Regions from separate parts of the Microbacterium sp. 22215 genome, predicted to be linked through region 2. Evidence: predicted binding sites of a transcription regulator. Region 2 holds the regulator's gene; each other region holds the start of a gene.
The links. Region 2 encodes LexA, which represses DNA repair genes until DNA is damaged. Its sites were predicted from a motif close to TCGAACANNTGTTCGA; they were not measured.
Positions count from the first base shown of each region.

Region 1 (7,593 bases), on a different contig from region 2:
CGGCCACGATCGGCGGCGTCGCGTTCCCCGACCTGCGCCACCCCCTGCGCACGATCGGCTCGGTGCTCGAGGAGACGGTCTACCGCCCTCGCCGCTCGGCGGGGCGCCAGCTGACCATCGCGGCCAAGGCCAACGGCATCCCGCTGTCGCGCGTCGACGAGGTCCTCTCGCTCGTCGGTCTCGAGCACGAGAGCGAAGGACGCATCGGCAGCTTCTCGCTCGGAATGCGCCAGCGCCTGAGCGTCGCCCACGCCCTGCTCGGAGACCCCGGCGCCCTCGTGTTCGACGAACCGGCCAACGGACTCGACCCCGAAGGCATCCGCTGGATGCGTCTGCTCATGCGCCGCCTGGCCGACGAGGGCCGCACGGTTCTCGTCTCCTCGCACGTGCTGAGTGAGATCGAGCAGGTCGCCGATCACGTGCTCGTGCTCTCGAAGGGGCAGCTCATGCTGTCGAGCGGCATCGAGAAGCTCGCCGACCCGTCCGCCGGGTCGGTCGTCGTGGATGCCGCAGACCGGGCCGCCCTCAAGGCCGCCCTCTCGACTGCCGGCCTCGAGGTCGAGGTCCTGCGCTCCGGACTCACCGTCCGCGGCAGCAACGCCGGCAAGGTCGGCGCGATCGCCGCATCGGCCGGCATCGCCCTGACCACCCTGGTGCAGCGCGGCCCGACCCTCGAGGACGTGTTCATCGAGCTCGTGCGCGGCGGCACGCTCGCGCCTCACGCCATCGCGGCCGCCTCGCAGTTCATCGCTCCTGAGGCCGAGCCGTCGGAGGCGGCGCTCGACGCAGCTCCCGCGACCACGGTGATTCCTGCGGTCGTCGAACCCGCCGTCGCGACCTCTCCCGAGACGGTGAACGCCGACGACGGATCGGATGACGCTGACGATGCACCTGCGGACGACGCGGCGAACGTGGACGAGGGAGCGGAACCTCTCGAGGCCGATGCCTCTGAGACTGCTCCCGCTGCGGACGCGCCCGTGGACGCTGCGGATTCGGATGCCTCGCAGACCGACGCCGCTGCCGCGGATGCCGCTGAGGCCAGGGCCGACGACGCGGCTTACGCCGCGGCTGCGGCACGCGACGTCGAGCACGCGGCGGCAGAACTCGGGTACGCGGCCGATGCATCCGACGCGAACGACGCGGAAGACGCCGCCGACGTCGCCTCTGAGGCCGCCGAGTCGCAAGAGCAGGCCGGGCACGACGTGGATGCGGCATCCGAGGGCGAGGAGGCGACCTCCGAGGAGGGCGCACGCCCTTCGTTCGATGACATCCTGTTCGGAACCGCGCCGGTGAACGATGCGGAACCGTCTGCGGATGCGGACACCGGTTCGCGCTCCGAGAACGGGTCTGCGCCCGCGGACGAGGGTCTCGACGAGCACTCCGGCGTCGAGTTCTTCTCCGAGGTACCGGCATCCGAGGAGTCGGTGTCCGGTGACGATGCCGATTCAGCTGCCGGCGAGGCGGACGCATCGGACGACGACCCGCGCTCCGCGGCTGTCACGTCGATGCTCGCCGCAGCCGCTCGCGCCTACTACGACGACGAGCCGAAGGACTACCCGCTCGGGGTTTCGGACGCTTCCGAGTCGGACGCCTCCGAGCCGGACGAGGCACATTCGGATGAGGCACAGCCGGACGATGCTGCCGTCGAGCCCTCGGAGAACAGCGAGTCGGGCGTGCAGGACGCGACCGACGCACAGGAGCACCACGAGGGCGAGAACCACGGCGGTGAGCACCACGAGGGTGAGCACCACGAGGGTGAGCACCACGACGGTGAGCACCACGAGGGTGAGCACCACCAGTCCTGAGGCTTCGACGCCGCACTTCATGCGAACGCCCTCCGCGCCGAAAGGCTGCGGAGGGCGTTGCTCGTTCCGGAGGGCGGTCAGGCCGGCCGAGGGCGGATCACCGGGCGACGGCTGCCCTTCGACACGGGGGTCGGCGACGTGGCGACGATCTCCTCGACATCCGCGGGCTCGTCCGAGACGTCGAGCCTGAGGGCCTGCGTCAGCGCGAGGCCGTGCTTGGTCGTGAGGATGAGGCGACGGTACTGCTCGTCACCCGACAGGTCGATGACCACGCTGGGGCGGCGGCGGCGGATCAGCACGAAGTCCACGCTTCCTGCCGCCTTCCACGTTCCTGCGGCGAGCACACCGGGAATGTGCGTGCCGGGGTTCGGTACGCCGCGGAGCCAGGCCCAGGCGTCATCCACCAGCTGCACCTTGGTGATCGTCTCGCGCACGAGCCGCACGTTGTCACGGTGGAAGCTCGCTGCACGCTCGATCGGCGAGAGCACGATCTCGAGTTGCGTCTGGTCCAGCAGCAACGTCACCATGCGTCCAGTCTGCCAGCGGCACCCTCACAGATGTCTGTGTCTTGCTCACAGGAAGGCAACGATCCGTTGTCGGTTCCCACGATTCCACCTCTCTTCCATTCCGGTGTTCCGCTCGAGTTTCGAACAAATCTACTAGACTCGGAGCATGACATCCGCCAGCGACAACGGTCTCGAGCAGCGCAGAGAGCTGCTCGATTCGTGGGTCGAGACGCGGCGCCAGATCGCCCGTCTCGAGGCCGAGGCCGCGGGCCTTCTCGCCGAGCGGATGCAGCTGGGTCGAGCCGAGTCCGACGAGCATCCCTACCACCGAGATGCGATTCACCGATCGATGATCGCGGAGTATGCGGCCGCCGGCCGTATGACTCAGGGCAGCGTCGAGTACGCCTTCACGGATGCCGGCTTCCTCGACACCAGCCACCCCCTCGTGCAGCAGGCGTTCCGTGAGGGGCGCGTCACGGCCGCCCACATCCGCGAGATCGTGCGCGCGGCGGGGGTCGTTCGCGAAGCGGTGAACAACGGGCAAGCGGATGCCGACGCGCTCACGCTCTACGACACCGTCGCCGTCATCGTCGCCGAGCGCGAGACCGCGGCGCGCACGCGTGTGCATCTGCGCGAGCTCGCAGCGGCGCTGTCGGGCTCGACGACCACCGAGCGTCACGCTCGGGCACGAGCCGAGCGCACCGTCACGCTGCGGCCAGCGGGCGACGGGCTCGCCGTGCTGACGATCGTGCTGCCCGAGCATCTCGCGGCGGCGATCCTCGACCGCCTCACGCAGCTCGCGCGAGCGGTGATCGCCGGGCGCAGAGACCACGAGCCCGTCCTCGAACCGACAGACGACGGGGAGAACCCGATCTATCCCGAGGACATCGCTCAAGACGACCCCTCGCGAGACGACTATGCGATCTTCGGCGACGGAACATTCACGACGGATCCGACGGGCCCAGAGGTCGAGCACATCCCGGCAGACACTCGCACGATCGATCAGGTGCGCACCGACCTGCTGATCGACCTCCTGCTCGCGTCCGACCCGAGCGCCGCGAACGGCTCAGGACTCGACAACATCCAGGGCCGGATCCACGTCACCGTGGCGGCCACCACTCTTGCCGGGTGTGACGATCGCTCCGCGCAGCTCGACGGGCACGGCCCTCTGCACCCCGACATCGCACGAGACCTCGCAGGCCGGAATGGCGGGTGGTCCCGGTTGTTCCTCGATCCGACCGGCCTGGTCGTAGAGACCGACAGTTACACGCCCACGGAAGCCATGCGACGGTTCCTGCGCGCTCGAGACCAGCACTGCCGGTTCCCCGGATGCAGGATGCCGGCGCATCGGTGTCAGATCGACCACACGTTCGATCACGCGAAGGGTGGCAGAACGGAGATCCACAATCTGGGTCATCTCTGCGCGACCCACCACGTACTCAAGCATCCCGACATCGCAGACGATCATCGATGGACGGCCCGTCAGCTGCCCGACGGAACGGTCGACTGGCATAGCCCGCTCGGACGCACCTATCGCGACTCGCCACCTCGACGCGTCATGTTCGTCTGACGCCCGCACAGGAACAGGACCGGGCCAGTCGAAGAGCCGGTCAGAGTCGCGTCACGCTGACGCCGGTCAGAGTCTCGCGTCAGAGGCTGAAGTCGGTGAGCGTCGCGTCACGCCGACGCTGCGGCCGCCGCAGCCGCGGCGATCGGCAGTGCCGCCTCGATGCGCTGCAGTTCCTCGTCGCCGTGTGCGGCGGTGAGGAACCATGCTTCGAACACACTCGGCGGCAAGGCGATGCCCTGCTCACGCATGGCGTGGAAGAACGGGGCGTAGCGGAACGACTCCTGAGCCTGCGCCTCCGCATATGTGCGGGGTGCAGAGGCGCGGAACGACGCGCTGAACAGGTTGCCCGCATGGGCCACGGCGTGCGAGACTCCGGCATCCGTCAGCGCGGCGTCCAGCGCACGAGCGACACGGGCCGCCGCGGCATCGACCGTCGCATACACCTCGGGGGTCGCCAGACGCAGCGTCGCGAGTCCTGCCGCCACCGAGAGCGGGTTACCCGAGAGCGTGCCCGCCTGGTAGACCGGGCCGAGGGGCGCCAGCATATCCATGACCTCTGCGCGGCCACCGAGCGCAGCCAGCGGCATGCCTCCGCCGACGACCTTGCCGAACGTGATGATGTCCGGCAGGTAGTCCTCTCCGGCCGCTGCCTGGAGTCCCCAGAAGCCGGCCGGATGCACGCGGAAGCCCGTCAGCACCTCGTCGAGGATCAGCAGAGCGCCATGCGCGTGGGCAGTGTCGGCCAGCAGACGGTTGAAGCCCGGCAGCGGCGGGACCACGCCCATGTTGGCGGCCGCCGCCTCGACGATCACCGCGGCGATGCGATCGCCGTGCTCGGCGAAGACCGCCGCCAGCGCATCCGGGTCGTTGTAGTCGATCACCAGCGTCTGCGCCGCGATCGGAGCCGGAACGCCCGCAGAACCCGGCAGTGCGAGCGTCGCGACACCCGAGCCCGCCGCGGCGAGGAGGCCGTCGGAGTGCCCGTGGTAGTGGCCCGCGAACTTCACCAGCAGGTCGCGCCCGGTCGCGCCGCGCGCGAGGCGGATCGCCGTCATGGTGGCCTCGGTGCCCGTCGACACCAGGCGCACACGCTCGATGGGCCGGACCTCGCCGAACCGCACGCGGTCGGCGATCAGAGCCGCGAGTTCGACCTCGCCCTCGGTCGGAGCTCCGAACGACAGCCCCCGGGTGGCAGCCTCCTGCACCGCGGCGACGACCTCGGGCTGCGCGTGCCCGAGCAGCGCAGGACCCCACGAGGCGACCAGGTCGACATACTCGTTGCCCGCGGCATCCGTCACCGTCGCGCCCTTCGCAGACGCGAGGAAACGCGGCGTGCCGCCGACGGACCCGTATGCGCGCACCGGCGAGTTCACTCCGCCGGGGATCACCGTTCGGGCAGCGGAGAACAGGTCGTCATTGCGGTCGGTCACAGCACACTCCTCAGCGATGCGCGGAGCTCTCCCGGCATCTCTTCCAGGCTAGTCCGCCCACCTGTGCACGAGTCTCAGACGAGACCGGGACCGAGACCCACACCACGAAGAGAGCCTCGGTCAGCCGCGGAGCCAGCGGGCGGCTTCGGTCGCCCAGTAGGTGAGCACGACGTCGGCACCCGCGCGACGGATCGACAGCAGCGACTCGAGAACCGACGCGCGGCGATCGATCCAGCCGTTCGCGGCGGCGGCCTCGATCATGGCGTACTCGCCCGACACCTGGTATGCCCACACCGGAATATGCACGGTGTCACGAACCTCGCGCAGCACGTCGAGGAAGGCCATGGCGGGCTTCACCATGACGATGTCCGCACCCTCCTCCTCGTCGACGACCGCCTCGCGCACGCCCTCGCGGCGGTTGCCGGGATCGAGCTGGTAGGTGCGGCGGTCGCCCGTGAGCTGAGAGTCGACGGCCTCGCGGAACGGGCCGTAGAACGCGCTCGCGTACTTCGCGGCGTAGGCGAGCAGCAGGGTGTCGGTGAAGCCCTCGGCATCCAGCGCCTTGCGGATCACGCCGACCTGGCCGTCCATCATTCCCGACAGCCCCAACAGCTGAGATCCCGCGCGGGCCTGGGCGAGTGCCATCGAGGTGTAGCGCTCGAGCGTGGCGTCGTTGTCGACCGAACCGTCTGCTGCGAGAACGCCGCAGTGCCCGTGGTCGGTGAACTCGTCGAGGCACAGGTCGGTCTGCACGACGAGCGCGTCGCCGACCTCGGCGGCGAGCACCTCGGTCGCGACGTTCAGGATGCCCTTCGGGTCGTCCGCGCCCGAGCCCTGCGCATCGCGCACGGCGGGAACACCGAACAGCATCACGCCGCCGACACCCGCGTCGGCGGCCTCGGTCGCGACCTTCCGCAGGGAGTCGAGCGAATGCTGGGCGACCCCGGGCATGGAGCCGATCGGCGCGGCCTCGGTGATCCCCTCGCGCACGAACAGCGGCAGCACCAGCTGGCGCGGCTCGAGCGACGTCTCACGGACCAGACCGCGAACCGCCGGGGACTGACGCAGTCGGCGCAGTCGGACGTCGGGGAAACTCACGGTGCCAGCTCGTCAGCCGCGTGCGGGAGGGTGAAGGTCGACACCGCGTCGATCAGCGCATCCACCGTCTGCTTGTCGGCGACGACCGTGATCGGGAGGCCCGCCTTTCCGGCATCCTTCGCGGTCCGCGGACCGATCGCCGCCAGAAGCGTCTCGTCGGGGATCTCGGGGAACTGCTCGCGCACCTGCGCCGCGACGGAACCACTCGTGATGAGAATGGCGTTGATGCGGCCGTTCTCGACGTCGCGCTTGATGCGATCCGTCACCGGCACACCGACCGTGCGATACGCCACGACGCTGTCGACGTCGTGGCCGGCCTCCTGCAGCAGCACGCTGAGCACGGGCTTCGCGATCTCGCTGCGCAGGGCCAGGATGCGGCGGGGCTGCGTCTCGAGAGCGATGAGCTGCTCGGCCATGCCCTCGGCGGAGTTGTCCTGCTCGGGGACGAGAGCGACCTCGTAGCCGACCGCCTGCAAGGCAGCAGCCGTGGTCTCACCGACAGCGGCGATCTTCGTGCCGCGCGGCACCACGGCCCGGTGCGCGAACATCACGTCGACGGTGGTCGCGCTGGTCACGGTCAGCCAGTCGTACGACCCGCCCGCGAGCTGCGCGAGCGCGACGTCGAGGGCTGCTTGATCCGTGGTCGGCGCGAAGTTGATCAGCGGCGCGACAACGGGCACGGCGCCCTGCGCGCGCAGGCTCGCTGCGACACCGTCGCCCCACGGGCCTCCGCGGGGTACGAGGATGCGCCAGCCGTCCAGCGGTCGGTCCTGCTTCGAATTGGTCATGATGAGGAATGCTCTCGGGAGACGAGGTCGGCCGCCCCTTGCTCGAGCAGCCGATGGGCGACAGACAACCCGAGCTCGCGTGCCGCGTGCATCGGGTCTGCACCACCGGCAGCATCCGCTCCGTTGCCGCTGCCGTTCCGACGAATATACTCCCCGTTCAGACCTTCGGTGACGTCGAGACCGATACGCCGGGTCCCGTCGGCCGCGTAGACGACCGTCCTGACGCGGATCTCGTCGCCGTCGAGCACCGCATGAGCGGCCATCGGCGCCTGACATCCGGCGTCGAGCCCTTCGAGCACGGCGCGCTCGACCGTGACGGCCACGCGGGTCGCCTCGTCGTCGAGCTCGGCGAGGGCGGCGAGCAGCTCGTCCGGAGCATCCGACCGCGTCTCCACC
Region 1 is NZ_JBQEPC010000008.1:98,156-105,748, forward strand. It holds gene ACTJKH_RS13700 (ATP-binding cassette domain-containing protein) at 1-1,805, shown strand, start outside; gene ACTJKH_RS13705 (hypothetical protein) at 1,883-2,332, opposite strand; gene ACTJKH_RS13710 (DUF222 domain-containing protein) at 2,478-3,881, shown strand; gene ACTJKH_RS13715 (glutamate-1-semialdehyde 2,1-aminomutase) at 3,989-5,311, opposite strand; gene hemB (porphobilinogen synthase) at 5,432-6,409, opposite strand; gene ACTJKH_RS13725 (uroporphyrinogen-III synthase) at 6,406-7,197, opposite strand; gene hemC (hydroxymethylbilane synthase) at 7,194-7,593, opposite strand, start outside.
Region 1: ACTJKH_RS13710 (DUF222 domain-containing protein) is a predicted target of LexA. The motif match lies at 2,452-2,467, and genes of this name have one in related genera.

Region 2 (7,593 bases):
CCGTCTTCGCCCAGTACGGCGGAGCAGGCGTCCTCGCCTGGGACAACAACCAGACCCGCGGCACACTCGGATGGCGCACCGAGACGGGCGCGCACGACCGCACGCTTCTCGAGCTCCTGCCCCAGACGAAGCACCTGCTCGGGGCACAGGGTCAGTCCGCCGACCTCGCACACTTCGTGCATCACCAGCCGCAGGAGAAGTACGACGTCCTGAGGTCGAAGCCGATCCGGCTGGCCCACGAGAACCGACTCAATCCGGACGACGTCGACTCGATCCACGCGGTGGCCGCAAAGTTCTACCGCCTGATCATCATCGACTCGGGCAACGACGAATCCGATCCGATGTGGCTGCGCATGATCGATCTCGCCGACCAGATCGTGGTCGCGACGACGACGCGCGATGATCACGCCGAGGCGGGGGCTCTGCTCCTCGAGGCGCTCGAGGACCGCGACGAGCGCTCCGCACGCCTCGCCAGAGAGTCCGTGGTCGTCGTCAGCCAGGCCGACCCCAAGGCCTCGTCTGCCGAGGTGGCCGAAGTCATCGCCGGCTACCGTCCGCTCGCACGCGAAGTCGTCGGCATCCCGTTCGACCGAGAGATGGTCGACGGGCACCTTCGCCTCCGCGCGCTCGGGGCACCGACTCAGCAGGCCTGGCTCTCGGCCGCCGCCGCCGTCGCTCGCGGGTTCTGACCCGCGGGGATCACCCTCGCAGGCTGTCGACCCAGTTGCGCAGGAGTCGGATGCCGGCCTCGCCCGACTTCTCAGGGTGGAACTGAGTCGCTGAGAGCGGGCCGTTCTCGACCGCGGCGAGGAACGGATCGCCGTACGTCGTCCAGGTCAGCACCGGCTGCGGGAACGGCGGGATGACGTCGAGCTCCCACGACTGCGCAGCATACGAGTGCACGAAATAGAAGCGCTCGTTCTCGATTCCCCTGAAGAGCACCGAATCGGCACCGGGCTCGACCGTGTTCCAGCCCATGTGCGGCAGCACGGGCGCGTTGAGCTCGGTGACGGCACCCGGCCACTCGCCGAGGCCCTCGGTATCGTGCCCGCGCTCGACGCCGTGGGCGAAGAGCACCTGCATGCCGACGCAGATGCCGAGGACGGGTCGCCCACCGGCCAGGCGGCGGTCGATGATCTCATCGCCTCCGTGGGCTTTCAAGGCGTCGCGCACGGCCTGGAAGGCTCCCACGCCGGGCACGACGAGACCGTCGGCCTCGAGCGCCTCCTTGCGGTCCCGCGTGAGCACCGCATCGGCTCCCGCCGCCACGAGAGCCTTCACCGCGGAGTGCACGTTGCCGGAGTCGTAGTCGAAGACAGCGACCCGAGGAGCTGCGCTCACAGCGCACCCTTGGTCGACGGGATGCCGTCGACGAGCGGATCGAGCGCCTTGGCCTGGCGGAATGCGCGGGCGAACGCCTTGTACTCCGCCTCGGCGATGTGGTGCGGGTCACGACCGCCGAGCACGCGGACGTGCACGGTGAGCCCCGCGTTGAAAGTGATGGCCTCGAACGAGTGACGCACCAGCGACCCGGTGAAGTGTCCGCCGATCAGGTGGTGCTCGAAGCCCGCGGGCTCCCCCGTGTGCACGAGATACGGACGACCCGAGATGTCGACGACGGCCTGAGCGAGCGCCTCGTCGAGCGGCACGAGCGCGTCGCCATAACGCGAGATGCCGGACTTGTCGCCGAGGGCTTCGCGGATGGCCTGCCCGAGCACGATCGAGATGTCTTCGACCGTGTGGTGGGCGTCGATCTGGGTGTCACCGGAAGCGCGAACCGTGAGATCGGTCAGCGAGTGCTTCGCGAAAGCCGTCAGCATGTGATCGAAGAACGGCACCGACGTGTCGATGCGGCTCGCGCCGGTTCCGTCGAGGTTCAGTTCGAGCTCGACGGTGGACTCCGACGTGCTGCGCACACGCGTGGCGGTGCGCGGGGTCTGGGCGGTGGTGCTCATGAAGCCGATCCTATCGACGCGAGGGCGTCGAGGAACGCCGTGGTCTCCGCCTCGGTGCCCGCTGTGACGCGGAGGTGCCCCGGGATCCCGACGTCGCGGACGAGCACTCCCCGGTCGTACAGCTGCTGCCACACCTTCTTGGGGTCTGCGACCCCACCGAACAGCACGAAGTTCGACCAGGACTCGTGCGGGGTGTAGCCGAGAGCCTCGAGGGTCGCCGAGATGCGATCGCGCTGCTCGACGATCTCGTCGACCATCCCCAGCATCACGTCGGAGTTGCGCAGCGCCGCGACGGCCGCGGCCTGCGTGAGCGCGCTCAGGTGATACGGCAGGCGCACGAGCCGGAGAGCATCGATGAAGGCAGAGTCGGCAGCGAGATATCCGACACGCGCACCCGCGAAGGCGAAAGCCTTGCTCATGGTGCGAGACACCGCGAGACGAGGCCGCCCCTCGAGAAGCGTGAGCGCGGACGCCGCGTCGCGCGGCGCGAACTCCTGATACGCCTCGTCCACGACGACGACGCCCCGCGACGCCTCGTAGACCGCCTCGACGACGTCGAGCCCGAGCGGCGTGCCGGTGGGATTGTTCGGCGAGCACAGCAGGATGACGTCGGGATCGTGCTCCTCGACCTGCGCCACGGCCTCATCGGGCGTGATCGTGTAGTCCGGCTGCCGGGTGCCTGCGATCCACCGGGCACCGGTCCCCTGCGAGATGAGGGGATACATCGAATAGGTCGGGGCGAAGCTGAATGCCGTGCGTCCCGGTCCACCGAACGCCTGGAGGATGTGCTGGAGGACCTCGTTCGATCCGTTCCCCGCCCAGATCTGGTCCGCCTCGAGACCGTGTCCGAGATACTCGGCGAAGCCCTCACGCAGGGTCGTGAACTCGCGGTCGGGGTAGCGGTTGACGTCGCGAAGCGCCACGGCGATGTCGTCGAGGATGTCGCTGGCGACGGCATCCGGAACGGGATGCGTGTTCTCGTTGACGTTGAGAGCGATCGGCAGTGGCGCCTGCGGAGCGCCGTACGGCGTCAGCCCTCGAAGGTCGTCGCGAAGCGGGAGATCGGAGAGTGATGAAGTCACCCTTCCCATGGTAGGCCGCATGCGGCTCACCGACGCGCGTGGTGACGGAGAATGAAGCCGACCCTGCGCTGCACCCCGGTCACTCGGGGCGCCGATGCCCGCTCACTCCGAGTACTGCGTGGGGATCGCGAGCTCCTGGCCGATCTGCAGGCTTCCGCCGCGGAGCAGGTTGAGCCGTGTGATGTCACCGATGACCTCGCGGGGATCCGCTCCCGGTGCGATCTCCTCGGCGATCGACCACAGGGTGTCGCCCGGCATCACGGTGACGGTCGCGAACGTGGTGGTCGAGCTCTGCTCGCCGGAAGCCATCGCGCTGCCGCCACTGAGCGCGGCGAACGCGATGCCTGCAGCGAGCGGAACGGCGGCCACCGCAAGCACGACCCGGCGTCCACGCGCCGTCAGCCGGAGCTTCGTCGCCGGACGAGCCGGGAGGACTGCTGCGCTGCTGAAGGTGATGGTGCTCATGTCGTGCTCCTCTGCATCTACCGCGTGAGCGGTGAAGTTGGCGTAGCGTTCGCATCCGCGCCTCGGCCGGGAACCGTGGATACGAAGCTACGTTCCGAAGTTATCTTCGAATTCGAATATCTGTCAAGCATTTTTCGAAACAATGACCCGAGAATCGGTCGACACGCTCGAACAGATCTTCCACATCTGGCCGTTTCTCGGATACGGTTTCGATACGAACACCCCACCACGGGCCTCCGACATTCGAACTGAGACGCCGGATCGCACACCTGAGGAGCACCATGAGCGACAACTCCGCCCCCGAGGCAGACGTCCCGCGCACTCGTCGCCGGAAAAGCCTGAGCCCCAAGCAGATGGCGATCCTCGAGGTCATCCAGACATCGATCAGCCGGTACGGCTACCCGCCGAGCATGCGCGAGATCGGCGATGCCGTCGGACTCAAGTCGCTGTCGAGCGTCACCCACCAGCTCGGACAGCTCGAGCTCAGCGGCTACCTGCGTCGCGATCCGGGCAAGACGCGCGCCATGGAGGTTCTGATCGACCTCCCGGGTTCGAGCGGTGAGAATCCGGCTGATGTCGCGACCCCGGTCGGAGACGCGGCACTCGTGCCGCTCGTCGGCCGCATCGCCGCCGGCGTGCCGATCACCGCCGACCAGCAGGTCGAGGAGATCTTCCCCCTCCCCCGTCAGCTCGTGGGCAAGGGCGACCTCTTCATGCTCAACGTCTCGGGCGAGTCGATGATCGACGCGGCCATCTGCGACGGCGACTGGGTCGTGGTGCGCTCGCAGAACAGCGCCGAGAACGGCGAGATCGTCGCGGCGATGCTCGACGGCGAGGCCACGGTCAAGGTGCTCCGCCGTCGCGACGGCCACACGTGGCTGCTGCCGCGCAACTCGGCGTTCGAGCCCATCCTCGGCGACGAAGCCGTGATCCTCGGCAAGATCGTCGCGGTGCTGCGCGCGGTCTGATCCCGTCGAACCCGCGACGACGGCCTCGCCCATAGGCTCGAAGCATGTCCTCGCCGTTCGGTTCCTGGCCCTCCCCGTTCTCGCCTGCACGCACTGCAGCCGCCTCACCCCGCATAGACGGTGCGGCGTTCGTCGGCGACGACATCTGGTGGGGTGAGTCGGTGCCGGCCGACGGCGGGCGATTCACGGTGCGCAGCTCGAGCGGCGCCGAGATCCTCCCGGCGCCGTGGAGTGCGCGATCGCGCGTCCATGAGTACGGCGGCGGGGCCTGGACGACGGAAGCCGACGGCACCCTGTACTTCGTCGACGCACAGGACCAGCGTGTGCAGCGACTGACCCCTGGCGCTTCACCGGTGCCGCTCACTCCGCCCGGCCCTGCCCACGGCGGTCTGCGGCTGCAGCAGGGCCGACTGTTCGCCGTCCGAGAGGACCTCACGTCGATTCCCCACCGTCGTGGCATCGTCGAGATCCCTCTGGACGGTTCTGCCGCCGATGACCCCGACCGGGTGCGAGTCATCACCGAGGGCACGGCGTTCGTCGCGCATCCGTCGCTCTCACCCGACGGGTCGCGCGTGGCCTGGGTCGAGTGGACGGGCGATCGGATGCCGTGGCAGCACGCAACCCTCGTGATCTCCGACGGCTCCGCCCGCACCGAGGTGCCGACGAGGGCCGCTCTGCAGCCCGAGTGGATCGACGACGAGGAGCTGCTGTTCTCCGACGACCCTGAGGGACGATGGGCGCTGCATCACCAGCGACTGGATCACCTCCGCCTCGACGGCGCAGCGGCGCCGGTCGACGATGTCGACGTCGATGCGGACACCGGCTACGGGCTGTGGGTGCTGGGCAACCGCTGGTACCGCCCACTCGCCGACGGGCGCGTCGTCGCTGTCCGCACGAACGGTCGCGACGAGGTCGTCGTGATCGATCGCGACGGCGGGGCGCGCCGACTCGACATCCCCGCGGACGGGCACGTGAGCGTCGACGCCGTATCGGGGTCGCGTGTGCTGCTCACGGGCAACAGCTCGACCACGTCACCGGGAGTCTGGTGCGTCGACGTCGAGTCCGGTTCGGCGCAGGTGGTCGCAGGAGCCTCGCCCGTCGACCCCGAATGGATGCCGCGCGCGTCCGAGCTGCTGATCGACGGTGCCCACGGGAACGTGCACGCGTTCGTCTACCCTCCGAGCAACCCCCAGGCCTCGGCATCCGGCGACGAGCTCCCGCCCTACATCGTGCTCGTGCACGGCGGGCCGACCGCTCACGTGACCGGGGCTTCCTCTGCGGCGATCGCGTTCTACACGAGCCGCGGCATCGGCGTGCTCGACGTGAACTACGGCGGTTCGACAGGATACGGGCGCGCCTACCGAGAGCGTCTCGACGGACGATGGGGAGTGGTCGACGTCGACGATGTGATCGCCGCGGCCCGGGAGCTCGCCGACGCGGGCCTGGCGGATCCCGCACGGATCGCCATCCGCGGTGGTTCGGCCGGCGGATGGACCGTGCTGTCCGCTCTGATGCGCGGAGGAGTGTTCGCCGCCGGCATCAGTCGCTACGCCGTCGCGGATCTGCGGATGCTCGCCGAGCACTCCCACGACTTCGAGGCGCACTACGTCGAAGGACTCGTCGGGCCTCTGCCCGCAGCCGAGGCGCTGTACATCGACCGTTCGCCGCTGACCCACGCCGCCAGGATCGCGGTCCCCGTGCTGCTGATGCAGGGGTCGGATGACCGGGTCGTGCCGCCGTCTCAATCCGAGGCCATCCGGGATGCGCTGGCGGCCAATGGCGTCGATCACGAGTATGTGCTCTACCAGGGCGAGGGCCACGGGTTCCGCTCAGCCGAGACGATCGTCGATGCCCTCGAGCGTGAGCTCGCGTTCCTCGGACGCGTGTTCGGCTTCACACCGTCGTTCTGATCAGTCTCCGGTGCGGTTGCGCAGGCGCATCGCGCGCTCGGCCTCGCGAGTGTCCTGACGCTCGCGCAGCGTCTGACGCTTGTCGAATTCGCGCTTGCCCTTCGCGAGGGCGATCTCGACCTTGGCACGGCCGTCGGAGAAGTAGAGCTTGAGCGGGATCAGCGTGTAACCGCCTGCCGACACCGCGTGCTGCAGCTTCGCGATCTCCTCGCGGTGGAGCAGCAGCTTGCGGATGCGCTTGGCCGAGTGGTTGGTCCAGTGCCCCTGCGAGTACTCGGGGATGTGCACGGAGTCGAGGAAGACCTCGTTCCCCTTGACGAACGCGTATCCGTCGCTGAGGTTCGCACGCCCCTGACGCAACGACTTCACCTCGGTGCCGGTGAGCACCATCCCCGCCTCGTACGACTTCTCGATGTTGTAGTCGTGACGTGCGCGACGATTGGTCGCGATGACCTTCTCCCCGCGTTCCCTGGGCATGATTCTCTCCTGATCCGCGTCGTGCAGTGGTTCCAGAGCCCGATGGCGGGCACACGACAGCCTGTCAGTCTATACCGGCGACGCACGCCTCCGGCAACGCGGTCAGGTCCGCAGCCAGCGACGGATCGCGAATCCGGCGGACAGCGCCGCCAGAACGACGCCGATGCCGATGAGCACCGGTACGACGATGGCGGCATCCTGCATCGACACCCACGTCGTGATGAACGGGACTCGTCCCCGGAGGTATCCGTCGACGCCGAAGTGCACCCCGGCGACGACAGCCGCGCTGGCCAGCACCGATCCGAGGAACGCGGCGAAGACGCCCTCGAGCACGAACGGGGTCTGGATGAAGCGGTTCGAGGCCCCGACGAGGCGCATGATCCCGATCTCCTTGCGCCGCGCGTATGCCGACAGCCTGATGGTCGTGCCGATCAGCAGGATGGCGGCGATCAGCATCAGCACGGCGATACCGACGGCGATGTACGTCGCCACCGTCAGAGCGGAGAACAACGGCTCGAGGTATTGCAGCTGGTCCGTGACCTGCTCGACGCCGGCGACGCCGGTGAAGGCCTCCGCGATCACCTGGGACTGACCGGGGTCCTTCATCGTCACGAAGAACACCTCGAACGCCTGGTCTGCGGTGATGACGCTCGCCTGGTCCTCGCCGAGCTGTTCGACCAGCTTGGCGTAGGTGTCTTCCTTCGAGTCGAAGCTCACCTCGCTGATGAGCGGAGCG
Region 2 is NZ_JBQEPC010000001.1:592,876-600,468, reverse strand. It holds gene ACTJKH_RS03065 (AAA family ATPase) at 1-689, shown strand, start outside; gene hisH (imidazole glycerol phosphate synthase subunit HisH) at 700-1,341, opposite strand; gene hisB (imidazoleglycerol-phosphate dehydratase HisB) at 1,338-1,955, opposite strand; gene ACTJKH_RS03050 (histidinol-phosphate transaminase) at 1,952-3,046, opposite strand; gene ACTJKH_RS03045 (LysM peptidoglycan-binding domain-containing protein) at 3,140-3,502, opposite strand; gene lexA (transcriptional repressor LexA) at 3,784-4,470, shown strand; gene ACTJKH_RS03035 (S9 family peptidase) at 4,515-6,380, shown strand; gene smpB (SsrA-binding protein SmpB) at 6,381-6,857, opposite strand; gene ftsX (permease-like cell division protein FtsX) at 6,960-7,593, opposite strand, start outside.

Region 3 (7,593 bases), on a different contig from region 2:
CATCGGACCGTCCTGGTCGATGTCCTGCTTCAGGAGCCAGTCGAGAGAATGCTCGTCGGTCGCGATGAATCCGTCGAGGCTGCTTGCGGTGTAGAAGTGGGTCGCCATGTACTCAGCTTTCCATCGACCACCGACATCAGGTCGCGACGCACATCCGCATCACGGTTCGAGGAGCGGGGCGGCGTCGACCGGCGGTTCATGCCAGGTCAGTTCCGGGTACCGCTTGAACCAGGAGACCTGACGACGGGCGTATCGACGGGTGAGCGCCTGCGTCTCGGCGATCGCTTCGGCGCGGGAGAGCCGTCCGTCGAGCTCGCCGAGCGCCTGAGCGTAGCCGATCGCTCGCTGGGCCGTCACGCCCCGTTCGAGCCCGTGCTCGCGGAGCCCCCGCACCTCGTCGACGAGCCCGGCTTCCCACATGCGGTCGACTCTCGCGTCGAGCCTGTCGACCAGCGTCCCACGGTCGACGTGCAGACCGATCAGGCGTGTGTCGGGCTGCCAGAGCGAGGGCTTCTCGGGGAGCGCCGCACCGTGCGTGGAGCTCCCCTGCTCGAGGACCTCCAGCGCACGGATGACGCGCCGACTGTTCTTGGGGTCGACTTTCGACGCCGTCGCCGGATCGAGGTTGCGCAGCCGCTCGAGCAGCGCACCGACTCCATCAGCGGCGAGCTCGCTCTCGAGACGCTCTCGGATCACCGGGTCGCGCGGGGGGAAGGCGAAGTCGAAGACGACGCTCGACACATACAAGCCGGAGCCGCCGACGAGGATCGCATCGCCGCCGCGCTCCTGGATATCGGTCACGGCCGCACGCGCAAGAGGCTGGTACCAGGCGACCGCGGCCTCCTCGTCGAGTTCTCGGACGTCGAAGAGATGGTGCGGGATACCTCGACGCTCACTCGGAGTGAGCTTCGCCGTTCCGATGTCCATACCCCGGTAGAGCTGCATGGCATCCGCGTTGACGATCTCGGCAGGATTGCCGCGCTGACGGAGCATCTCGGCGAGGTCAAGAGCGAGGTCGCTCTTACCCGTGCCTGTCGCTCCGACGATCGCCCACAGCCGCGGTGAGTGCGCCCCGCCCTGGGGGACCGGAACGGTCATATGCCGGGGAGCGGTCACACGCCGACGCGAAGCGTCGGCACGCCGAGTGAGACTGCGCGGGGTCCGTCACCCGTGGCCGCCGCCGGAACAGCGCACGAGTCCGCCTGCGCGCGATCCCATGCGTCCCCGCCGCGGGTGCGACGGATGCGCAGCGGTGCTCCGGTGGGATCGTCGGCGAGCAGATGGAACGGCGCTGCATGCGTGATGGTCACCGAGACGACGTCGCCGGGCCGCGGCACAGCGGATCCGGGTGTGACCTCGAAGTGCACGAGTCGGTTGTCCTCGCCTCGCCCGGTGAGGCGGTGCGTCTCGGCATCCTTCTTGCCCTCGCCCGTGGACACGAGCACCTCGACCTCGCGGCCCACCTGCTTCTGGTTCTCTTCCAGAGAGATGCGCTCCTGCAGCGCGATCAGGCGGTTGTAGCGCTCCTGCACGACGGCCTTGGGAACCTGGTCTTCCATGGTCGCCGCGGGCGTGCCCTCACGGATCGAGTACTGGAAGGTGAATGCGCTCGAGAAGCGGGCCTGCTCGACCACGCGCATCGTGTCTTCGAAGTCCTCGTCGGTCTCACCGGGGAATCCGACGATGATGTCGGTCGTGATCGCCGCGTTCGGAATGCGGTCCCGTACCCGGTCGAGGATCCCGAGGAACCTCTCGCTCCGGTACGACCGCCGCATCGCCTTGAGGATCCTGTCACTGCCGGACTGCAGCGGCATGTGCAGCTGCGGCATGACGTTCGCCGTCTCGGCCATCGCATCGATCACGTCGTCCGTGAAGGCGGCAGGGTGGGGGCTCGTGAAGCGGATGCGCTCGAGTCCTTGGATCTCGCCCGCGGCGCGCAGCAGCTTGCCGAACGCCTGACGGTCGCCGAACTCGACTCCGTAGGAGTTGACGTTCTGTCCGAGCAGGGTCACCTCGATCGCGCCATCTTCGACCAGGAGCCGGATCTCGTTCAGGATGTCTCCCGGGCGCCGGTCCTTCTCCTTGCCGCGGAGGCTCGGAACGATGCAGAAAGTGCACGTGTTGTTGCACCCGACGGAGATCGAGACCCAGCCGCTGTGAGCGGAGTCACGCTTGGTGGGGAGGGTGGACGGGAAGACTTCGAGCGACTCCAGGATCTCGAGCTCGGCGTCGCCGTTGTGGCGCGCGCGCTCGAGCAGTCCGGGGAGTGAACCCATGTTGTGTGTGCCGAAGACGACGTCGACCCAGGGAGCCTTGTCGAGCACTGCCTGCTTGTCCATCTGCGCGAGGCATCCGCCGACAGCGATCTGCATGCCGTCCTTGCGACGCTTGACCGCCGCCAGCTGGCCCAGGGTGCCGTAGAGCTTCCCCGCGGCGTTGTCGCGGACCGCGCACGTGTTGATGATCACGACGTCGGCCTCAGAGCCGTCGGAGGCGCGGACGTATCCTGCGCTCTCCATAGACCCCGAGAGTCGCTCGGAGTCGTGGACGTTCATCTGGCACCCGAAGGTGCGCACCTCGTACGAGCGGGTGCGACCGTCGGAGTCGATTGCTGCCGACGACGAGCTGATGATCGTCGGTTCACTGCGCGGGATAGTCATGATTCCCCCATTGTACGAGCGCTTCCCGAGCGGACGCCCGAGCGGTACCGACCCGGAACCCGACACCCTCGAGGCCGGACTCGTCAGTCGGAGTCGACGAAACGGACCCCTGATGTCGACCCGCCGAAAGAGGCCTCGGCGAGAGCCCTCTTCGCAGCGGTCATCGCGACCGAGCCGTTGTACCCGCGGCGGGAGAGCTGACCGACCAGGCGCCGCAACGCGGTGTCACCGTCGAGACGAGACAGGCCCCGTGCCTTGGTGCGCGCGTACTCGAGCGCCCGCTCGGCATCGTCGTCGGGCAGCTCGTCGAGCGCCGCGTCGACCACATCACGAGGAATCCCGCGCTGGGCCAGAGCTCTCGAGAGCGCCACGCGGCCCTGACCCTTTCGCTCGACCCCCGAGGTGACGAGTTGACCGGCGAGGAGAGCATCGTCGAGATACCCCCGTCGACAGAAGTCGTCGAGGACGTCGTCGATCGCGCCCGAGTCGAGCCGCGTTCCGTCTTGTTCGTACCCTTTGAGCACCATGCGCGCTTCGGAGATCGAGAGCGATCGAGAGCGCAGCTTGCGCACGAGAAGCTCTTCCGCGGCTTCACGCACGCGTGCAGGATCCACGCCTCCGAACTCGCCGCCGAGATCGCCCGGCGGTTGCAGTGCACGCAAGCGCGGTGCAGACCGTCCCGCGGCACCGCGAGCGGGGTGCCGGTCGCTCGGATCTCGAGAATCGGGCGTCGAGGCTCTCGTCGAGCCGAGATCACTCCACGTGGAGTTCCACGTGGAGACATCGGGTCGAGAATTCTCACCCACATCCGCCCCGGATCGAGAACCGGCGTCAGACGATCCGTTGGCTTCGGCCAGCCCGTCGGTTCCGGCTTCGGCGTCTGCTCCGGCTCGACCAGACCCGGTGCGGTCGTCACGAGCCGACCCACCGACCCCTGAACCGTCGTCGGTGGAGCCCGAGCGCGCGGCAGTCCGCCCGAACAGCGGGATGACGGGGGCGAGCTGATCCCGCTCGCCCCCGCCCTCACTCATGGTTCGCTCCGGTTGCCACACAACCCAGAACCATCACGATCACGCCGGACGACGCTCGGCGAGCTCGTCAGCCGGTGCGTCGACGGCGCCGCCGATACCGAGCTTCTGCTTGATCTGCGTCTCGATCGCCAGTGCGATGTCTGGGTTCTTGAGCAGGAACGTACGCGCGTTCTCCTTGCCCTGCCCGAGCTGATCACCGTCGTAGGTGTACCAGGAACCCGACTTCTTGACGATGCCGTGCTCGACACCGAAGTCGATCAGGCTGCCCTCACGCGAGATGCCGACACCGTAGAGGATGTCGAACTCCGCCTGCTTGAAGGGCGGAGCCATCTTGTTCTTCACGACCTTGACCCTGGTGCGGTTTCCGACCGCATCGGTGCCGTCCTTGAGCGTCTCGATTCGGCGGATGTCCATGCGAACCGACGCGTAGAACTTCAGCGCCTTTCCACCCGCGGTGGTCTCGGGCGATCCGAAGAAGACACCGATCTTCTCACGCAGCTGGTTGATGAAGATCATCGTCGTGTTCGTCTGGTTGAGTCCACCCGTGAGCTTTCGCAGCGCCTGGGACATCAGTCGAGCCTGGAGACCGACGTGCGAGTCACCCATCTCACCCTCGATCTCGGCGCGCGGCACGAGAGCCGCCACGGAGTCGATGACGATGAGGTCGATGGCCCCGGAACGCACGAGCATGTCGGCGATCTCCAGAGCCTGCTCACCCGTGTCAGGCTGCGAGACGAGAAGGGCATCGATGTCGACGCCGAGCTTCGCCGCGTAGTCGGGGTCGAGCGCGTGCTCAGCATCGATGAAGGCCGCGATTCCGCCGGCACGCTGAGCATTGGCGATCGCGTGCAGCGTGAGAGTCGTCTTACCGGACGACTCTGGACCGTAGATCTCTACGATTCGACCACGCGGAAGGCCTCCGACGCCGAGAGCGACGTCGAGGGCGATGGAGCCGGTCGGGATCACGGCGACGGGGGCACGCTCGTCGCTGCCCAGCCGCATGACCGAGCCCTTTCCGAACTGGCGATCGATCTGTGCGAGTGCGGTCTCGAGGGACTTCTCGCGGTCAGCGGGTGATGGCATGACGGGCTCCTTATGCTCGCGTGGTGCCGCCTGTAGGCTGTCGCGGTCCTCCCGGCTGGGCGGAACTCTCCGACAAGGCGTATGGCTCTTCGGCTTGCTTCTCACCGTACGAGGGGCCTCTGACATTGAGTCGCCGGCACCGGGAAACAGGGAGAACAAGATCTCTGAACCACTTGTGCAGAAGACTACGCCGGTTTCGAACACATATTCGACAACACGCCGTGCTGGCGTGTCGCGACGTCAGGCGAATCGAAGGCGTCGAACACGTAGAGCCGGCGGAGAGCTCACCTCTTGCGCGGCTCCAGGCGCCCGGCACCATGGCGGCGTTCGGCGGGCACATCCGTCTCTGCGCAGAGTGCGAGCCAGATGTCGCGAGGAGGAACTCCGTCGCCCAACGCCTGATCGGCGGTGCGTCCGGAGAGCTGAGTCAGGACGAGGTCGCTGACGAGAGACGGCCCACGACCGCCGAACTCCGCGTCGACGGCGCGGAGGAATTCACTGCGTCTCATGGAGAGGAAGCGCCCGGAGGGTTCAGTGGAGCGAGAGCTCGGGCTCGATCGAGGCGACCAGGTCGTCAGGGACGACGTCCGGGAACACCTGAATGCCCTCGAGCACGGAGATGCGGTCTCCGACCTCGCGCATGATGATCGAGATGGGAACGTCGAGCGCATCGGCCACCGAGGCGAGGATCTCGCTCGATGCCTCTTTCTGACCTCGTTCCACCTCACTGAGGTAGCCGAGGGCGACGGATGCCTTGCTTGCAACCTGCCGGAGCGTACGCCCCTTCTGCAGGCGGAAGTCCCTCAGCACATCGCCGATTTCCTGTCGTACAAGAATCATCGGAACCTCCTCCCAGATCGTCTTCTCGAGGTCTCCCCCGATGAGATCGCCAGTCTAGTCCTACTGACCTTCACAAAATCTACCTTCGCACGCTGTGCTTTCGGTGTGAGCACATTGATGACAACGGAACTCGTGCCGCGCCTATTCCCGCACGATTCGACGCAGCAGAGAGACCGCGGCATCGACGGTCTGCGCGCGGATCTCCGCGCGATCGCCGGGGAAGATGTGGGACTCGCTCACGGCTGAGGTCGGCGTCACGACCGCGATGTGCACCGTGCCGACGGGCTGACCGTCGGGGGACGCGGGCCCGGCGATGCCGGTGGTCGATACCCCCACGTCCGCAGCGCGCCCGTCCACGGTCACCGCGCGTCGCACCCCGTCTGCCATCTGCCGCGCGACCTCGGGGTGCACGGGGCCATATGCGGCCAGGAGGTCGGCGTCCACTCCGAGAAGCGTGCGCTTCACCGGCGTCGCGTACGCGACGACGGCGCCCAGCAGCGCGACCGAGGCCCCGGGGACGGACACGATCTCCGCCGCGAGGGCACCACCTGTCAGAGACTCCGCGATGCCCAGCGTCCACCCGCGTTCGACGAGAGCATCCAGTGCCTCCGATTCCGTCGTCACGACGGCTGCCGAGACCCTCGGACCTGCGCGACGATGTAGTCGATGCCGCTCACCACAGTGAGGATCAGGACCACGATCATCAGGATCGCCGTCACGAGCACCCACGGCTCGAGCCCGATCACCACGTGGAGAGGGAGCAGCGCCCAGGACAGGGCGACTGCCTGCACCGCTGTCTTGATCTTGCCCATCCACGCCGCAGCGACGACGTGCTCCTTCGCGACCATCAGGCGATGGATCGTGATGCCCCACTCGCGGATCAGGATGATGATGACGAGCCACCAGCTCAGTTCGCCCAGCAGCGCGAGACCGATGAAGCCCGCCCCCGTGAGGAGCTTGTCTGCGATCGGATCCCAGAGCTTGCCGAAGTCGCTGACGATCTCGTACTTGCGCGCGAGGTAGCCGTCGACCCAGTCCGTCGAGATCGCCACGATGAAGAGGACAGCCGCGATCCAGCGCACGGTGATGTCACCGATGCCGTAGGTTCCACCGATCAGGAGCAGGACGAGGAAGACGACCGCGAGAGGTATGCGAGCGATGGTGATCGCGTTGGGAAGCTGCCGAGGGATGGCCATCAGTCGCGTCCCGTCAATCCCCAGGCGTCTTCATCGCCATCGTCATCGGCTTCGACGACCGGAAGCCCCTGGAACTGGGCCTCGACCGGGTCATGCGGCAGACCCGCGGCCGTCGCCGGGGCCGCTGCGGGTGCTGCGGGTGCTGCGGCCGGCACGTCGTCGCCTCGGAGCTTCGCCATGACCTGCGGCAGCTGCTCGGCGGTAGCCAGCACATCGCGTGCCTTGGACCCCTCGGAGGGCCCGACGATCTCGCGCGACTCCAGAAGGTCCATCAGGCGACCGGCCTTCGCGAAGCCCACGCGCAGCTTGCGCTGGAGCATCGACGTCGATCCGAACTGCGAAGACACGATGAGCTCGGCCGCCGCGAGCAGCAGCTCGAGATCATCTCCGATGTCCTCGTCGACCTCCTTCTTCTTGGTCGGCTCCATCGCCTCCTGGACGTCGGCACGGTAGTCCGGCCGAGCCTGGCGGGTGACGTGCTTCACGACCGCGTCGATCTCCTTCTCGTCGACCCACGCACCCTGCAGACGGAACGGCTTCGACGACCCCATCGGTGAGAAGAGCGCGTCACCCTGCCCGATCAGCTTGTCGGCACCTGGGCTGTCGAGGATCACTCGGCTGTCGGTGACGCTGGTCACGGCGAATGCGAGTCGGGAGGGCACATTGGCCTTGATCAGACCTGTGACGACGTCGACGCTCGGTCGCTGCGTCGCGAGCACCAGGTGGATCCCGGAGGCTCGAGCGAGCTGGGTGATGCGGACGATCGAGTCCTCGACGTCACGG
Region 3 is NZ_JBQEPC010000002.1:308,020-315,612, forward strand. It holds gene ACTJKH_RS04780 (dihydrofolate reductase family protein) at 1-108, opposite strand, end outside; gene miaA (tRNA (adenosine(37)-N6)-dimethylallyltransferase MiaA) at 160-1,098, opposite strand; gene miaB (tRNA (N6-isopentenyl adenosine(37)-C2)-methylthiotransferase MiaB) at 1,113-2,660, opposite strand; gene ACTJKH_RS04795 (regulatory protein RecX) at 2,744-3,259, opposite strand; gene recA (recombinase RecA) at 3,731-4,774, opposite strand; gene ACTJKH_RS04805 (DUF3046 domain-containing protein) at 5,059-5,283, opposite strand; gene ACTJKH_RS04810 (helix-turn-helix domain-containing protein) at 5,306-5,614, opposite strand; gene ACTJKH_RS04815 (CinA family protein) at 5,756-6,238, opposite strand; gene pgsA (CDP-diacylglycerol--glycerol-3-phosphate 3-phosphatidyltransferase) at 6,235-6,810, opposite strand; gene ACTJKH_RS04825 (DNA translocase FtsK) at 6,810-7,593, opposite strand, start outside.
Region 3: recA (recombinase RecA) is a predicted target of LexA. The motif match lies at 4,971-4,986, and genes of this name have one in related genera.

Region 4 (7,593 bases), on a different contig from region 2:
TCCGGCGTTCTTCCGCGGGGCGGAGTTCGACGGGCTCGGGCGGGACGGATGCCGCGTGCCGCTGCCGTGGACGGCATCCGGATCGTCCTTCGGCTTCGGAGCCGGCGACGCGCACCTGCCGCAGCCCGAGTGGTTCGCCGACCATGCTGTCGACGTGGAGGAGGCCGACCCCTCGTCGACGCTGTCGCTGTACCGCGAGGCGTTGCGCCTGCGTCACGAGCTGCAGACAGACGAGAGCCTCGAGTGGATCGAGACCGGACGAGCCGACGTGCTGCGCTTCACGCGTCCGAACGGCTGGCAGATCGTGACGAACTTCGGCACCGAGCCGTTCGACCTCGGAGCGGATGCCACGGACGTCGTGCTCGGCACAGTCGTCGACGGTGCTCTGCCCGGAGACTCGACCGTCTGGATCGCGCCGGGGCTGCTCCGCTGACGGGCTCCACCGAGTCGTCTGCAGGACGAAAGTCCGGATGCAGGACGAGAACAGGTTTCTCGTCCTGCATCCGTGCTTCGCGCGTACAGGGGGAGGTCACCGTGGCGGAAAGGGTGCGCCACGGTTCACACGATCGATTGGTCGCTCGAAGACAAAGCAGCGTTCTCAGTGCAGGTCCACGAGAGAGCGCGCGTCGAAGTCGCCGATGTCGTCGAAGCGTTCCGAGAGCATCTTGGAGGCCCATTCGGGGTCGCCGAGCAACGGTCGACCGACCGCGATCAGGTCGAATTCGTTCTGTTGCATGCGCGCGACAGCGTCGGCAGGTGTTGTGGCTTCTGCTCCCTGCCCTTCGAAGACCGAATCGAAGCTTGGGCCTGTGGTCGCGATCGAGCCGGCGGCGATCGTGGGTTTACCGGTCATCTTCTTGGTCCACCCCGCCGCGGTGAGGGGGGAGGAAGGGAAGAGGGGTTCCCACCAGCGCCTGGTCGAGGCATGGAACAGGTCGACGCCCGCGGCGGCGATCGGTCTCAGGAGCTTGTCGAGTTGAGTGATGTCGTTCGCGATGCGTGCGCTGTAGTCGTGCAGCTTCCATTGTGACCAGCGGAAACTGATGATGAAGTCGTCATTCGTTGCCGCGCGGATCGCCTGGATGACGTCAACCGCGAATCGGCTGGGCTCGCCGTACTCGTCTTCGCGGTGGTTTGTCGCGTCCCATAGGAATTGGTCGATGAGAAATCCGTGTGCTCCATGGACCTCTACCCCGTCGAAGCCGAGTCGTTGGGCGACTGTCGCCGATCGGGCGAACGCGTCGATGACTTCGTGAATGTCGGCGAGGCTCATCTCGTCGCCATGGGAGTGACCGCGATGATCGATTCCGCTCGGGCTGAGCACCCGACCGCAGAGGTCAAGGGAGGAACGGGGGTCGCGGTCTACGCCGGCGTGTTCGATCTGGAGGAGCATCGGGGCGCCTTCTGCGTGCACGTCGGCGACAATCCGTTGCCAGGACACTTGCGCAGCCGTGCTGGCGATGCTCGGAAGGAGCACATGGTTGGATGCGCTGGAATGATCGATGAATGTGGCCCCGCTGATCAGAAGGCCGACACCGTTCTGCGCTCGGCGACGATAGAACGCCCGAAGGTGTTCGTCGGGGACGCCCTTCTCGCTATGCCCGACACCCATCGGTGCCAGCACGACTCGGTTTGCGAGGGTTGTCGCGCGGACGGTCAAGGGTGTGGTCAGCGTAGTCATGGCGATCCGGTCTTCTGTGGAGAGGCGTGCAGGAGGTATCCGGCGACGACAGCAAGGGCGTATCCGAGCGTGCTGATGCCGAACATGGCGGGCGCGGCGGCTGCTTGGCCCACCGCCGTGAGCAGCCCCGCTGCGATTGCGACTCCGAGAAGAGATCCGATCTGTCGGTTCACGTTGAGCACGGCTCCGGCGAGACCGGTGTCGCGCGTGTCGACGCTGTTCAGCATCGCTGCAGTCATCGCTGGTGAGCCGAGACCGAGGCCAAGGTGTGCGGTTGCGAGGCAGACTGCAAACCACAGATACGAGAAGTCCTGTGTCGAGGCGAGGGTGAGCGCGCCCACGGCGATCGTCGCTGCGCCCAGGCCGAGGAGGATCGATTGTCGGGGGGTCAGGCTGCCGCTCAGACGGGAGTATGTGAGATTTCCGAGTACGAAGACGGCCATCATCGGCAGGAGCTGCAGGCCGGCCGTCAGCGGATCCGAGCCCATCGTCTGCTGAAGCAGGATGGAGACAAAGAAGACGCCGCCGAACAAGCCGACGTTCATGAGGATTCCGACTGCGTTCGCGAGTGTGAACTCTCGATTCCGCAGGATCCTTCCCGGGTAAACCTCGTTGTCGGCCTGGCGTTGCCACCAGATGAAAAGGACCAGAGCGAGGATGCTGACGGCGATCGCTGCGAGCGGGACCGGTGCGCTCCAGCCGGTCTCCGGGCCCTGCATCAACGCCACGGCTCCAGCGACGACGCTGAGGGCGAACAGTGCGTGACCGATAAGAGGAATACGGCGCCGAATTCCTGTGCTCGAAGGGAGCACCGTCACCGACAGCCATATCGCGACCACACCGATCGGGAGGTTGATCCAGAAGATCCATCTCCATCCCCAACCCGCGACGATGAAGCCTCCGATCATGGGCCCGAGAGCCGCCGCTGCCGCGCCCATCGCCGCCCAGAGGCCGATCATCCGCTGTCGAACGGCGGCATCGGGGTACGACATGGCCAACAGAACAAGTCCGGCGGGTTGGAAGAGTGCCGCCCCGATGCCCTGGATCACGCGGGCCCCGATGAGGACGGGGGCGGTCGTGGCAAAACCGGCCAAGAGACTCGCTGCCGTGAAGGCGGCCAGACCCCATACGTATAGTCGTCGAGCGCCGAATCGGCCTGCGAGATCGCTGCTGAACAAGAGCAGCGCTGCCAGCGCCAGGACGAACCCGTTCACCATCCACGCGAGAGCTGCGGTCGGTGCATTCAAATCGAGGCCGATCTGCGTGGTGGCGACGTTGACGACGGTCGCGTCGAGATTCCCCACGAAGAAGCTCAGACCTATGGCGACGACGGGGGCGAGGAGGATCGGTGTGCGCGGGATCGTCACGTCATGACTCATGAGAGGGGCCCCTCGGCGCGCGCCAACTCGTCACTGGTATCCAAGGTGGAGACATCGGCTCTGGCTCTCTCGATCGCGCTTTCGATGCTCATGATCTGGGGCAGAGCGAGGAGGGAGACGATGGCCGCGAGCCGTGTCGGTAGATCGCCACCGACGACCTGTACGGGGATCGAGAGGTCGCGCAACGTATCGAGTAGGAGGTCGCTCGAGCGGTGCCTGAACTCCTCGGACACCGGTCGGTGGCCGTCTGCAACGAGCGGGAACTCGATGGGTAGGTGAATGAATGCGTCGTATCCCCGCTGCGCGTGTCTCATGGCGATCGCCCCGATGGCATCCATCGCGACCCCCAGTGCTTGGGCCGCCCCATCCTGTCGCGACGGGATAGTGGCAGGGTCCGCGGGATTGATCCCGATCTGCGCGCGAATCTCTCCATATGCCCATTCGTGCAAAGTCGAGCCATCAGAGATGAACCCGTCGGGCAAGGCGCTCTCATGGCGGTACCTCTCGGAGAAGCGCAGGATGCCGAGCTGGATCAACTCCTGAATCCCGGTGTCTTCAAGCCGTTTCCCGGGTGCGACATCGGGAAGGAGCTCGCGCATGGTCTTGGCGTGGGTTCGAGGGATACCCGTCAGGTGCGCCAGCGCGTAGGAGGTGGTCGTCTTACCTGTCGAGTAGGTCCCTGCGATTGCGATTCTCATTCTGTTGGGGTTCCTGTCAGCTCGGGGAGCGCATGGGCGAGGTTGTAACGTGCGGAGATCGGACCGAATCGCCCCGAGAAATCCGTGACCCGCCACGTGCGATGGCTCATCGGAATCAGGCGCGTTCTTATGACCTGGGCTTCGGCGACGAATTCGTTCGCACTGTGCAGATCAGGTCCGTCGGAAACCAGCTCGACGTGACGCATCCACAGGTTGTCTGACGTGGCCCTGTCTATGTGATCGAGCGAATAAAGCATCAGCTGACTCACCTGCGCTTGGCCGAGGATGCAGTTCACGAACGTGGGACTCACCGTGTACGCGGACCCGATATCCGCTGACTTCGTTCCGCGCGTGCGGGTGACGGGAACTTGAATCGTCGTGTCGTCGCTGAGCCAGCCGTCGCCGATCGTGAGCCGGTCGCGCTTGAACCCTTCGCCGTAGTACCTGTCCTTCTTCGCCCCGAGAAGGTCATCGATGTCGGGAAAGGACTCCCCGACGTCTCGCGACTCGCCCGCCGGCGCGACGAGGTCGAGTTCAACGCGAAGCGCACCGATGGTGAACTTGGCTGTGAACGTCTGGCTATTGGACAGGAGGGGGTTGTCGAGCGGTTGACCAACACTCATCTGCCCGGACACATCGATCTCGTCCAGCTCTTCGACGGCCTTCGCACCGGCGCGGATCAGAGCGCGATGCAGCCAGACCCAGGGCCGCTGCGCGGGCTCCAGCCCGCGTCCCCCGACAAGCATCGCCTCTGCAAGCTGCGCAGCGACCACAAAGGCATCGAGCGTGGAGAGATGGGGGCTGCGGTTCGCCTGGCCGGACTTCGTCGACCATGAGTCGGGGTAGCGCAGCGCTAGCGATGCTTCGATTCGCCACCCGGAGCCTGGGACGTGACGAAGGCGCAGATTGCGCAGATCCTGTTGGACCGCGCGATAACCGTCGCCGAAATACCTCTGGTCAGCGTCCCCCAGCAGTTCGGACACTGATACACCCCGTACATCAACCATGTAGCGACCCTTCCCCAGATTCGATAGTGGGAAACTAACGCATATTCCAATCATTGAGAAACGTAAAATATTGCAATGACCGGATTATGGATGACAATGATAAAGTTGGAAGATGCTCATGAATCATGACGTTTCGGCGGTGGTTCGCAGCTTGCTGTTCGCCGTCGCGGATGAAGTTCGCGACGAAGTGAAGGCGGTCGTTCAACGACAAGGGCTCACGCCCTCCCAGGCCAGTGCTCTGGTAGCCCTCGATGAACCGATGACGATGCGAGCCTTGGCTGAGCGCACCCACTGTGATCCCAGCAGCGTCACCTACATCGTCGACAAGCTCGAAGAGGCCGGCTTCGTCGAACGAACACCGCACCCGTCGGATCGCCGAGCCAAAGTGATCGTCACCACGGGCGTCGGCGCGCGTGCGCGCGCGGCCCTTGTCGCCGACTTCGCGCAGGCGTCCGTTCTCGGCCGCCTGGAGGAGATGGAGCTGGCTCGACTTGAAGAGCTCCTCGCGAAGCTCGCGCCGTGAGCCATTGTGCTGTGAGGGCAGGTGGTGGACGCCACCCCGCCGGGCGCCGATTCCGGTCGGGGCAAGGGGTGGGTGAGGGGACAATTTGATAATGGTTCTCATTAACGTTTAGAGTGAGAGCATGAAGAAGCCGCTCGTCGCCCTCGCCCTCGCATCCGTCGCCGCACTCTCGCTGGCCGGATGCTCCACCACCCCCGCGGCGGGGGAGGGCGACAGCGGCACGGTCACGGTCGCGGCGAGCACCAACGTCTACGGCTCACTCGCCGCGCAGATCGGCGGCGACCGCGTCGACGTGACCTCGATCATCACCTCGGCCACGCAGGATCCGCACTCGTACGAGGCCTCGGCCCGTGACCGCCTGACGGTGCAGAAGGCCGATCTCGTGATCGAGAACGGCGGCGGATACGACGCGTTCATCGACACGCTGCTGCAGGATGCCGACGCCCCGCACCTGGTGACCGCCGTCGAGTTCTCGCACGACTTCCCCGGCAACGAGGGTCACGACCACTCGGAGGAAGGCGCCGAGGAGGAGCACGACCACGACCACGCCGACGGCGAGGAGGGTCACGAGGGGCACAACCACATCGAGGGCTTCAACGAGCACGTCTGGTTCGACCCGCACACGATGATCCACGTGGTCGAGGCGATCGCCGACGAGCTCACGGCCATCGACCCGGACGGCGAGGCGGACTTCACCGCGAACGCCGAGGAGATCGTCGCCGACCTCGAGGGCTTCGAGGCCGACCTCGAGACGCTCAAGACGGATGCCGCAGGAGCGAACGTGATCATCACCGAGCCGCTCCCCGGCTACCTCGCCACCGCGGCCGGGCTCACCGACGTGACGCCCGAAGGATTCGCCGAGGCGGTCGAGGAGGGCAGCGATGTCGCCCCCGCCACCCTGCTCGAGACGCTCAACGTGATCGACGGGGGAGACGTGCAGGCGGTGCTCACGAACGCGCAGACCGGAGGGGCCGAGACGCAGCGCGTCGAGGACGCTGCAACGGATGCCGGCATCCCGCTCGTCGCCTTCACGGAGCTGCTCCCCGAAGGATCGTCGTACTCTGAGTGGATGAGTGACGCGATCCAGAGCCTCGCCGACGCGCTCCAGTCGTGAGCGCCGCCGCCGACGCGCGGGCAGGAGCCGAGAAGACACCGGTGCTCGAGGTGCGCGGAGCAGCCCTCCAGCGCGGCGACCGGGAACTGTGGTCGGGCCTCGATCTGACGGTCGATCCGGGCGAGTTCATCGCCGTGCTCGGGCCCTCGGGTTCGGGCAAGACCACGCTGCTGCGCAGCATCCTGGGCCTCCAGCCGCTGTCGGCCGGCGAGATCACCGTCGCGGGCGGACCCGTGCGCAAGGGCAACCCGCGCATCGGGTACATCCCGCAGCAGCGCTCGCTCGCCCCCGACACGAGCATGCGTGCCCGCGATCTCGTGGCCCTCGGGGTGCAGGGCAGCCGATTCGGCTTCCCGATCCCGCACCGAGGCGACAGGGCCAAGGTCGATCAGCTGCTCGCCTCGGTCGGCGCGTCGCACTACGCCGACCGTCGGGTCGGACTGCTCTCGGGCGGTGAGCAGCAGCGGCTGCGCGTCGGGCAGGCACTGGCCGACGAGCCCAGCCTGCTGCTGTGCGACGAGCCGCTGTCGAACCTCGACCTCGCGAACCAGGTCGCCGTCACCGACATCATCGACCGGCAGCGTCGTGACCGCGGAGCGGCGGTGCTGTTCGTGACGCACGACATCAACCCGATCCTCGGCCGCGTCGACCGCATCCTCTACATCGCCGGTGGCCGCTTCGTGCTGGGCACCCCCGAAGAGGTGCTGCAGACGCGGGTGCTCACCGAGCTGTACGGCACCCCGGTGTTCGTGCTGCGTGCCGGCGACCGGCTGGTCGTCGTCGGCGTTCCGGATGCCGAGCCCCACCACCTGCACGACCACGATCACGACCACGGAGGTGCCGCATGAACGTCATGACCGGCATCGTCCAGGCGGTCGACTGGAGCGACGTCTTCTCGTTCCAGGACTACGGCGAGCTCGTCGCCCTGCTCGCGAACTCGATCATCGCCGGCGCGGTGCTCGGCATCGTCGGCGGACTCATCGGCGTCTTCGTGATGCAGCGCGACCTCGCGTTCGCGGTGCACGGCGTCAGCGAGCTGTCGTTCGCCGGCGCCGCCGCGGCGCTGCTCTTCGGCGGGAGCGTCGTCGTCGGATCCCTCGGCGGCGCGCTGGTCGCGGCGATCCTGATCGGCATCCTCGGATCCAAGGCCCGTGACCGCAACTCGATCGTCGGCGTGCTCATGCCGTTCGG
Region 4 is NZ_JBQEPC010000004.1:110,074-117,666, reverse strand. It holds gene ACTJKH_RS08420 (glycoside hydrolase family 13 protein) at 1-433, shown strand, start outside; gene ACTJKH_RS08415 (oxidoreductase) at 599-1,681, opposite strand; gene ACTJKH_RS08410 (MFS transporter) at 1,678-3,060, opposite strand; gene ACTJKH_RS08405 (AAA family ATPase) at 3,057-3,758, opposite strand; gene ACTJKH_RS08400 (AvrD family protein) at 3,755-4,741, opposite strand; gene ACTJKH_RS08395 (MarR family winged helix-turn-helix transcriptional regulator) at 4,878-5,288, shown strand; gene ACTJKH_RS08390 (metal ABC transporter solute-binding protein, Zn/Mn family) at 5,410-6,402, shown strand; gene ACTJKH_RS08385 (metal ABC transporter ATP-binding protein) at 6,399-7,250, shown strand; gene ACTJKH_RS08380 (metal ABC transporter permease) at 7,256-7,593, shown strand, end outside.
Region 4: ACTJKH_RS08400 (AvrD family protein) is a predicted target of LexA. The motif match lies at 4,799-4,814, and genes of this name have one in related genera.